Regions from separate parts of the Akkermansia biwaensis genome, predicted to be linked through region 2. Evidence: riboswitches for the same ligand, from Rfam matches in the RefSeq annotation. Region 2 holds a riboswitch; the other holds the start of a gene.

Region 1 (5,326 bases), 1.1 Mb from region 2:
TACATTTCCTGGACGAAAGCGCGCTTTTTTTCCAGGCAGGATTTGGCCAGGTCCAGCAGTTCCCCCAGCCGTGCGAACAGGGCTTCCCGGTTTTGCTTGAAGAGGTAGCCCAGGCGCGCCAGGTTGATGGTCACCACGCCGATGGAGCCGGTCATTTCCGCGGAGCCGAACAGGCCGCCACCGCGTTTAAGCAGTTCCCGAAGGTCCAGTTGGAGGCGGCAGCACATGGAACGCACGGCGTCCGGCTTGTAGGCCCGTTCGTCAGGCACGCGTTCCCCGTTTTCATTGACGGTGTATTGGCTGCCGATGAAGTTCTGGAAGTAGGAGGAGCCTATTTTGGCGGCGTTTTCAAACAGGAGCGGGACGTTTTCCCCTTCCCAGTCGAAGTCTTCCGTGATGTTGACGGTGGGAATGGGGAAGGTGAAGGGCTGTCCCGTGCTGTCGCCTTCCGTGAGCACTTCATAGAAGGCCTTGTTGATCAGGTTCATTTCCTTCTGGAAGTGCTTGTAGGTCAATTCCGTCAGGCTGTTCACCCCGCGTTCCTTGGCCAGGAAGAGCAGGGCGGGGTCTTCCACTCCTTCAAACAGGTGCTCTCCTCCGCTGAAGGGGGGCTGGTCCTGAAGGTCGCGCGGAACGGTCCAGTCGATCGTCACATTGGTGAAGGGGGACTGCCCCCAGCGGGAGGGAACGTTCAGGTTGTACACAAAGCTGCGGATGTCCTTCTTGATGCGCGTGAAGTCCGCCTGGTCCTTGAAAACGTAAGGGGCCAGGAAAGTATCAAAGGAGCTGAACGCCTGGGCTCCGGCCCATTCGCTCTGCAGAATGCCCAGGAAGTTGGCCATCTGGCCCAGGGCTTCCCGGAAGTGGCGGGGCGGCCGGCTGTTCACGCGGCTGCGCACGCCGTTGAACCCTTCATTCAGAAGGTTGCGCAGGCTCCAGCCCGCGCAGTAGCCCGTCAGGCAGTCCAGGTCGTGAATGTGGTAGTCCCCTTCCCGGTGGGCGGCGCCTTCCCGTGCGGAATAGACCTGGTCCAGCCAGTAGTTGGCGATCACCTTGCCGGCGGTGTTGTTGATCAGCCCGGCATTGGAATACGTGGTGTTGGAGTTGGCGGCGATGCGCCAGTCGCTCTGGCCGATGTATTCCTCCACCGTCAGCTTGCAGTCCACATACGTATTGCCGGAATACAGGCCCGCGATCTGTTCGCGCTGCATCTTGTGGAGGAAGCGGTAGGTGATGAAAGCCTTGGCGGTTTCAAAGTATCCGCAGCGGAACAGGGCCCGTTCAATCAGGTCCTGGATTTCCTCTACGGTTGCGTTGTCCTGGTGGCCCAGCTTGGCCTCCACCTCTTCATAAATGGCGCGGTTGTAAACGGTGCCGGAACTGTGGAATGCCTTTTTAATGGCTTCCTCAATCTTGTAGCCCTGGTATGGTTCCTTCTTTCCGGAACGTTTGATGATGCTTGTCGCCATAGTGGATGTCTCGCTTGAAAGGATGATGACCGCTCATCCGCGAGCCTGGCACAAGCCTGGAAAATCATAAGCAGGGGAAGCCGCGTGCAACTCGTCCGAAAAACGGTACACGAGGGAACCTGTGCGTATGTTCATCCTGTCCGCGGGATGGGAGATACGGCAGCATCAGGTCGTCTTCTGGCTCCCGGTGCGACATGTGATGGAGACTTCCCGATTGCCTGGCAATCAGTGTCCGGTCCATCGTCTACCGGTTACAGCGGCGCGTCCGCGACGGATTTTCACCGTCTTCCGTTACCTGCGCTGGACTGCAATGAACCATAAAATATATGGGTCTGCAAGGAAAATGTGCAAATGATGTATTAAATATTTATTATCATACAATATATTGTATCACCTCTGAGAGGGAGGATTGAAAATGCGATATTCGCCTTCATCATGGTACCATATGTGCCCGGAAAGGCTGTCTGGGTGCCAACAAGAGAAAATGGATGAAAAATTACGGGTTTTCCGTTTTACTCATGTATTGTTTGATTTGGCCGGGTTATATATCAGATGATGGAACGGCGGCGTCAGAATTCTGCGCTGATCATTCAAACGCCGTCCTTGAAGGGAAAAAGCGATGCCGCGGGATTTTATTTTATATCATTCCGAAAAATGGTTAATGAAGAAATTTTATAACTGGTTTTTTTGTATATATGAATATGCAACAATTTACTCTCTCATTCAACATGCTGCAACAAAGGATTCTGGTCCTGTTCCTGTCTTTTTTATCTTTATTCGGAGTTGCTTCCGGCGCTCCTGCGGACTGGAAGGAGAAAACCATCAGGGAAAATCTTGAACTTGTAGCCTCGTGGCAGATAGCCCATCCCGTCAAGCGTTCCCATCTGCATTGGACCTACGGGGCGTTTTATTCCGGCCTGGTGCAGTATGCCCTGGCCCATCCGCAGAGCATGAAGCTTCAGGCCGTGAGGACGGTCGGGGAAGGGAGCCAATGGGGCGTTCTGAAACGGCCCTACCATGCGGATGACCATGTGATCGGCCATGCCTGGATGGAGATGGCCATGGAAGATGGAAATCCCGCCGCCGCCGAAAAAATCCGTGCCGTTCTGGACAAGGTGATGGCCCGGCCCTCGTCCGCCTCCCTTAAATTCCAGACGCCCGGATGCCAGGACCGCTGGTGCTGGTCGGACGCCCTGTTCATGGCGCCCCCCGTATTCGCGAAGCTGGCGGCCTATACCGGAGACCGCCGGTATCTGGAGTTCATGGACCGGGAATACAAGGCCGCATACGATTATTTGTTCGATAAGAAGGAAGGCCTGTTTTACCGGGATTCCCGCTACTTCACCATTCCGGCGGCCAACGGAAAGAAGATGTTCTGGAGCCGCGGGAACGGCTGGGTGATTGCCGGGCTGCCGATGATTCTGCAGGACATGCCGCGGGACTGGCCCACGCGGACCTTTTACGTGAACCTGCTCAAGCGCATGGCGGCGGCATTGAAAAAATGCCAGTCTCCCGACGGTTCCTGGCACGCCAGCCTGATGGACCCCGCCGAACCGCCCCTGAAGGAAATGAGCGGAACCCTTTTCATCATGTACGGCATGATGTGGGGCGTGAACCAGGGTTACCTGGACGAAAAAGAATACCTGCCCGTCATCCGGAAGGCATGGCAGGCGGCCTGCGACGCCGTGAACGCGGAGGGAGCGCTGGGCTGGGTGCAGCCGATCGCGGACAAACCGGGGCATTATTCCGGAAATGATACGGAGGTGTACGGTTCCGGAGCCTACCTTCTGGCCGGCTGTGAACTGCGCAAATGGGTGATTCGTCAAGATCATCCGCGGCGGAAGACCGTTTCCGTCGCCAACCCCTTGAATGTTTTCCGGCCCCGGGAAACGGTGTCCGTTCCGTGGAATCCCGGAAAAGGGCGGGATTCTTCCCGGCTGCGCGTGTTTGACGTGCGCAACGGCTGCGTGATTGTCCACCAGCTGGCGGATACCGATGGGGACGGCAGGATGGACACCCTGCTGTTCCAGAGCAATTTCCGCGCGGGAGCGTCCCGCGATTTCTGGATTCTGGAGAATTCCTCCCTGGATGCCGCTCCTGCGGAAGAGGTGTGCTTCAGTCGTCATGTGCCGGAGCGGCTGGACGATTTTGCGTGGGAAAACGACCGTACGGCCCACCGTATTTACGGTCCGGCAGTTTCCAGGCCTGCGCCGGAGGGGGAGGGGCTTGTTTCCAGCGGAACGGACGTATGGAGCAAGAAGGCAGGGGTGCCTGTAATTAATGAATTTTACAAGAAGGGAGATTATCACCGTGACCGCGGCAACGGACTGGACATGTACCATGTGGGACCCGGACGCGGATGCGGCGGCATTGCCGTGTTCAGAGACGGGAAAGCCCATGTTTCCAGCAACTGGGCCAGGGTGCGGACCCTGTACAACGGACCTGTTCAGACCGCCTTTGAAGTAAGTTACGCGCCGTGGAACGTGGGAGGAGGAATGAAGGCTGCCGAGACCAGGAAGGTGACTCTGGATGCCGGAAGCCATTTCACAAGGGTAAGAAGTTCCGTGACCCTGAACGGGGGCAATTCTTCGGAAATCCGAGTCGGTGCTGGCATGGATACCGGGAAGAAAAGGAACAGTTATGAAGTTGTCACGGCGGACCGGGAAGCCGGAATCGTGGCCGCATGGAGCAGGCCCAGGGGGGATAACGGCTGTTTCGGAACCGCCGTTATGGTGCCGTGGGCGCCGGATGGCGCCGCGGAGGATGGGGAGGGATGCTCCTACTGGACCCGCTCCATGAAGAGCGGGAATTCCTTTGACTGGTACATGGGGGCGGTATGGAGCAAGGCTTCTCCCGTCAAGTCCGCTGAACAATGGGAAAAAGAGGTGCGCCGCGTCCGCGATTGCATCCGGACTCCGCTCCGGGTCAAAGTGCGTTGAGGTCCGGCGATGCCGTTTTATCGCAGAATGTCGTGGTTTCCTTCACAGGCCGGCTGCCGTGGCCGTTGCGAACGGCTGCCAGTCTGCCAGCACTTCCGGCTGGATGGGAACGGCGGTTTCCTTTGCCCGCGGGGCGGCCAGGTTCAATTCCGGCCGCACGGTCTCTGAGCGGATGGCCGCCAGGGACAGGAGGGTATGGAAAATATGGTCGTGTGAAACGGCTTTCAGGCGGTTGGCCTTCAGGGCGCGCACCATGTCCGGGTAACGCGCGGCGAAAGCGTCCGAATACCAGACGAACATGGCAGGGCGGTAAACGCAGGGGAGCGTGTGGCCCTGGAACATTTTTCCTTTTTCTCCCAGGGCCACGCCGTGGTCGGAACAGTAGAAATAAATGGCGGGCCGGTCTTTCAGGCGACTGATCATGCGGTGCACGGAGGCGTCAAGGTCCACGATGGAATTGTCGTAGGCATTGATCGTTTCGTCCAGATGCGCCTTGGGGTCGTCCATGTTGCAGCGGGCCGGAGTGAAACGGGCGGCTTTTTCCGGATAGGAAAACGCCATGTGGCTGCCCTCGTTGTAAATGACGTACAGTTGTCTGGCGTTCCCGTACTCTTCCAGGCATCCCTCCATTACCAGGGAAGTGCGCTCCTGCATCATGTCCGGTGTCCGGTGAAGCGGCGGCGTTTGTTTCTGCACCCGGCAGTTCCGGGTCAGGATGCCCAGGGAATAGTCGTGTACGGAATCCCCGTTCAGGTCCATGATGCGGATGGATTTGAAGCCGTGCTTGTTGAAAAGGTCAATGAAGGAGGAATGGCCGGGCTGGCGCCGCTCCAGTTCCGCATCCGTAAACATGCCGATGGCGGAAATGCGCGTAACGATGCCGAAGGAGGTGGCGTGGGGGAAGGATACGACGTTGGG
Region 2 (5,326 bases):
TACTGCTTACCTTCTGCACCGCCCTATGACCCCGCATAAATGCCGCATTCCCGGCCTTAACATCGGCTGCACCTCCTTCATCATCCCGGACTACTACGTTCCCGCCGTCAGGGAATGTGTCCGTTATGCGGACGACATCGCCCTGCTCCTGCTGGAGGCGGGCAGCAAGGGGGAAAGCCTCATCACCCTCGCGGAAATCAGGGAACTGGGCCGCATCGCCAGGGACGCTGGAATAACGTGGAACATCCACCTGCCGACGGACGGGGGATTCGCCACGCCCGAATCTGGCCGCCAGTACACGGAAAACATCATCCGCACCATCGAACTCACGCGGGAACTGGAGCCGCACACCTGGGTCATGCACGTGGTCACGGACCACATCCCCGGACCGGACATGCGGCCGCATCTGACGGAGGAGGAGACGGAAAGAATCCTCCGCTCCCTGGAGCAAATCACGCCCTATCTGCCCGCACCGGAATACCTGGCTCTGGAAAACTTGGAACGCCACCCTACGGACTATCTGGACGGGCTGGTCGCCGCCACGGAACATTCCCGCTGCTTCGACATCGGCCATGTCTGGAAGGAAGGGCTGAAACCGGAGGAACTCCTTCCCCTCTGGCTGCCGGACATCCGCATGTGCCATCTGCACGGACTGGAAAAAAGGGACCACAAATCCCTGCACCACATGCCCGCCTCCGTGCTGGACGCCCTGCTCCACCCCATGTGGGACATCAGCTTCACCCCCCTCATCACGCTGGAAGTATTCAGTCTGGATGACTTCCTGAACTCCCACCAGGCCATGCTGGAATCCTATCAACGCCATGTCTCCAAACACTGACACCTCCCGCCCCCGCATGACGCTCGTCGTAGGGGGCACCAGAAGCGGCAAAAGCCAGTACTCTGAAAAAATCGCCTCCGGCTTCGGGAAAAAAATCCTGTATGTTGCCACGGCGGAAGTCTGGGACGGCTCCGGCTCCCTGGAATACCGCATCCGCAAGCACCGCGAACGCCGCCCGCAGGAATGGCCCACGCTGGAATGCCCGCGCAACGTGGCCGCCACCGTACAGGCGTCCGGTCTTCTGGAGCAAGTGGACGGCGTCATTCTGGAATGCATCACCCTGCTTGCCTCCAACATCCTGTATGACCAGAAAGACCCTGCGGAATACCTTCCGTTTCAGGATGCCCTGATCCGGGAAATAGAAGCGTTGAAGGAACTCATTTCCCGGTCTCCCGTACCATGGGTGCTCGTCTCTTCGGAAACCGGCATGGGCATCGTCCAGCCGGACCCGGAAACGCGCCACTACTGCGACGGTCTGGGCATCGCCAACCAGCTCCTGGCAAAAAGCGCGGATGAAGTTTACTTGATGGTGGCGGGGCTGCCTGTCACCGTAAAAAAGTGACGGAAGCTCAACTCTTCAGCGCAATATACCTCAACACACCCGGACAGATCCTGCCCAGCAGGAAATACACGCCGCTGAGAACAAGAAAAACCGCAGGCACAGCAAGTCCCCACATCCAATAACTTCCCTCCGGCAATCCAAGCCGGATCAGGAAGCGATACACCAGAGTATGGGCGGCATATACAAGAAAGATGGAAGGCCCAAGGCGTGCGCAAAAAGACGAAAATTTCCGGAAATACCGCGTCGCCAGCAAGGAACACGACGCTATCCACAACACTCCCATGCAGAGGAACAATGCGGACTCATGCCCCCTGTGGTACACTTCCCATGCAAAAACCGCCGGAAAAACAATCAGGACATACACCCAAGCCTTTTCAACCATATCCTTTAACTCTTTAAGGGAATAAGGGCTTAAAAGCATCCCCAGGGCAAATGCGCCCAATCCTCTGGGATGAATGATGTTGCAGGCCATGTCCCCGTACTGGAACGTCAGCCTGATAGAACTTTCCGTACTGAACGGGATCAGGGCGGCTAGGCAGAGAACGGCCAGGCAGGGTCTCGGAATCCGGAACAATATGCCCGAAATCAGTACAAAAACCATTAAGTCCCTTAGGAACCATAAAATTACTCCCAGCGGAACGTGTCCGATCCCCATATTTGCCATCCATCCCAGCAGGGTGGAAGGAAATCCGAAAAGAGCCATGGAAACGAAAATCCAAAACACATAGGCGCATAAAATCAAAGCTGCCTTTTTCCAGTTCAGCCAGGATACCGGGGAAGAAGCGGCGGCATAATTCCGGGCCAGGAAATAACCCGCCGCCATAAAAAAGAAAAACACGCCCGCACGAGTCATACCAGTCACAGGACTATGATGAGTAGGAGTATGCTGAATCATTATGAAAAGCATGGCTAGAACCCGCATAATATCCACCCAGGCATCCCTGGGCTTTATTCCATTATCTGCACCGGATAAACAAAGAGGGGGGGGGGGGGGGGGTAAATAACTCATTAATTTTATTCCATTTATAAAACAACAAAGTACCCAAATGGGAGGGATGATTTTACCACAACGATGTTCCATGACAAGAGAAACCGACCCTCCGGACGTTGTACAACTTCCCATTGACAGCCGCGGCACGGTATGTTAGGCATGCCCTGCCTCCGTAAATACGGGAGGCACTTCTGGGAAGCTCGCGGCACGAGCAGGAAATAAATGGGGAATCCGGTGTGAATCCGGAGCGGTACCGCCACTGTATGTTGTCCGGAATACAACCGGGCAATGAGCCAGATCGCCAGCCTCGAAGTATTTATGAACCGTCGGCGAGTATTCCGGCATTCAGACCATACACATGCATTCATTAAAAACGCTCCGCTTGAACGGAGCAGACCATGATGGCCCGGCCCCCTTGGCGGCCGGGATTTCCCCCGCTTTTGCGGACTTTCCCTCCTGCGGCACGTACGCCGCACCGGACTCCTGCCACACCAGGCATAAAATGCAGGCCGTGGCCATGACTCTGGCCTGCCTTGGCATGCTGGCCCCGGTCCACGCACAGGACGCCGGCAGGGAAAACCTGAACGGAACCCGTGACGCCACAGTGGAAAGAACCGCATCAGACCCGGCTCTGGGAACGGTCTCCGCCACCATCAATGTGACCGGTTCCAGCAACGTACGCGGAATTTGGGGCAAATCCGATCCCCTCAGCATAGACACGATTGCGGAAGAAGCCGTTTTCAACGTTTCCTCTACCAGAAACAATGCCTTTGGCATTGATACGTCATCGGGAGCCAGCCTGGACATCGGAACCATCGCCGGCAAGTTCAACGTCTCCGCAGCCAATACCAATGCCACGGGCATCAGAAGCTACGGCAAGATGATCAACATCGGAACCATGGCGGAATCCTCCGTCATGACCATTACGGCCAACTTCTCGTCCAACGGCATCTATGCCTACCAGGGAGGACTGGACATCGGCACCTTTGCGGGGCAAATTTCCGTCACCCTGGGTACCGGGAACTTTGCGAGGGGACTGTATTCCTACGGAAACACCATGGACTACCAGGGACCGCGCTACAAGGATGTCGAAATCGGCACCATCTCGGCTACCGGCAACATCTCCGCAGTGACAACTTCCGGATATGGAGCCAGAGGTATCCAGTCCAATTACGGACGGGTGAATATTTCCCAAATCGACGGGCAAATCACCGCTAATTCCGGATCCACTGATGCCGGCGGGAAATTCTCCGCTCTCGGCATTGAGGCCAGAGAAGAGATCACGCTGGGCAACATCAGCGCTGCGGCCGCCATTACCGCCGCCTCCGGCGGCATGGATGCCTATGGAATCTACGCAGGAGAGGAATCAGGCAACCAAACCCATTCCAACATCACCATAGGCAACGTAGCCGGAACCATCCGGGCCGAGGCCATGGCCGGTACGGCCGCCGGGGCTTCCGCCACAGGCTCCCTGGCCGTGGGTGACATCAGCGGCGCCATTTCCGCCGCCTCCACGGGAAACGCGGCAGCGCACGGCCTACTGGCGGAATTCTCCCTCACCACAGGTACCATCAACGGAACCGTCAGCGCGACAACCGCCGGCGGCACGGCCGCAGCCCTGATGGGGGGTGCCGGCATCACAACAACCATCGGATCCACCGGTATGGTTGAAGCCGCGGCAACGGGAGACGGCGGAACGGCCTATGCCCTGTACAGCGGCTCCTATACGAACTCCGACTTTTCTACGGAAAACACCGCGGACAACATCACCGTCCACGCAGGCGCCTCCATCACCGGCATCTGGGAACTGGGCGGTTCCGGCAAGGAAAGCTCCGTGGATACCATCACGCTGCTCTCAGGCACGGGAAGCGATCCCGGACTGTTCGACTACACGGTGCGGACGACCGTCAACACCAACAAGTCGGATACCGCCACCCACCACTCCTCCGTTACGCTCAATGCAGGCAGTGCGGACAACAAGGCAAATTGGACCATCTCCACGGAAAAAGCCGCCGGGCTGGTCAACCGGTTCAACGTGGCCTACGGCTCTAATGTTACCCTGACCGGAGACTCCCAAATTCTCCGTGACGGAGCCCTTGTCAACAATCTGGGCACCCTGTCCGGAACAGGCACGCTTACCATTGCGAAAGACATGACGCTGATCAGCGGAACCCTGGTGCAGAATGCAGCGGGAACCGCCCTGGAAGTGGGAACCAACGGTCTGGACATCAATCTGGACCTGGCCGAAAACGCTACGGTGGGAACCACGGTACTCAACACCACGGATACCGCCTGGGTCGTCACGCTGGACCAGATCAGGCAGGGTATCAAGGACATGTACACCCCCAAGGTTGGCGGCTTTGACCTGGACAACTACCACATGACCTACCGCCTCCAGGGCCAGGTATTCCTGGGTGAAGGCACTCCCGTCATCGTGAAGCCCGGAGAAAGCATCCATATAGGGGAAGGATCCAAAGTCATCATCGGACAGGACCTGCCCGAACATGGCATCGTTCTGGAAGGCGGTGAAGCGGATCTGAGCCAGTCGGACGCCGTCATTTCTTCCGGCTCCGTCAGCGGCACTTCCGGCCAGCTCACGCTGTCGGAGGAACAAACCCTGAACTGGGAAAACTCCGGCACGGCCGGTTACCATGCCTCCGCCGCAAACGAAGGAGCCTTCGGAAATCTCAACGTCACCGCCAGGGATGGCACGATTGTCGCCGGCGGCTCCTACAAGGCGGAAAACGTCGCCATCACGAACAACGCCACCCTCATTCTGGACGGCAGGGATGCCAGCCTGGGCGTGGAAGGCGGAACCGTCACCCTGGGGGAATCATTCGCCCGTCCGGACGTTCCCGGACACCTGGTGCTGAACGGCTCCACCGTCCTGTCCGCCGTGGAAACCAACAGCGGTTCCTCCATATCCGGCTCCGGC

What was found. A riboswitch is a leader RNA that binds a small molecule or an ion and turns the genes downstream of it on or off. The one in region 2 is predicted to bind cobalamin.
Region 1: linked by a shared signal. The riboswitch ahead of OQH67_RS04715 (ribonucleoside triphosphate reductase) and the one ahead of OQH67_RS00325 (autotransporter outer membrane beta-barrel domain-containing protein) in region 2 are both predicted to bind cobalamin.

The regions. Positions count from the first base shown of each region.
Region 1 covers NZ_AP025943.1:1,145,973-1,151,298, reverse strand. Annotated here, with positions in the region: gene OQH67_RS04715 (ribonucleoside triphosphate reductase) at 1-1,469, opposite strand, end outside; cobalamin riboswitch at 1,621-1,804, opposite strand; gene OQH67_RS04710 (glycoside hydrolase family 88 protein) at 2,171-4,408, shown strand; gene OQH67_RS04705 (phosphoethanolamine transferase) at 4,451-5,326, opposite strand, start outside.
Region 2 covers NZ_AP025943.1:80,567-85,892, forward strand. Annotated here, with positions in the region: gene cobS (adenosylcobinamide-GDP ribazoletransferase) at 1-29, shown strand, start outside; gene cbiR (cobamide remodeling phosphodiesterase CbiR) at 26-838, shown strand; gene OQH67_RS00315 (bifunctional adenosylcobinamide kinase/adenosylcobinamide-phosphate guanylyltransferase) at 822-1,400, shown strand; gene OQH67_RS00320 (acyltransferase family protein) at 1,408-2,523, opposite strand; cobalamin riboswitch at 2,578-2,715, shown strand; gene OQH67_RS00325 (autotransporter outer membrane beta-barrel domain-containing protein) at 2,750-5,326, shown strand, end outside.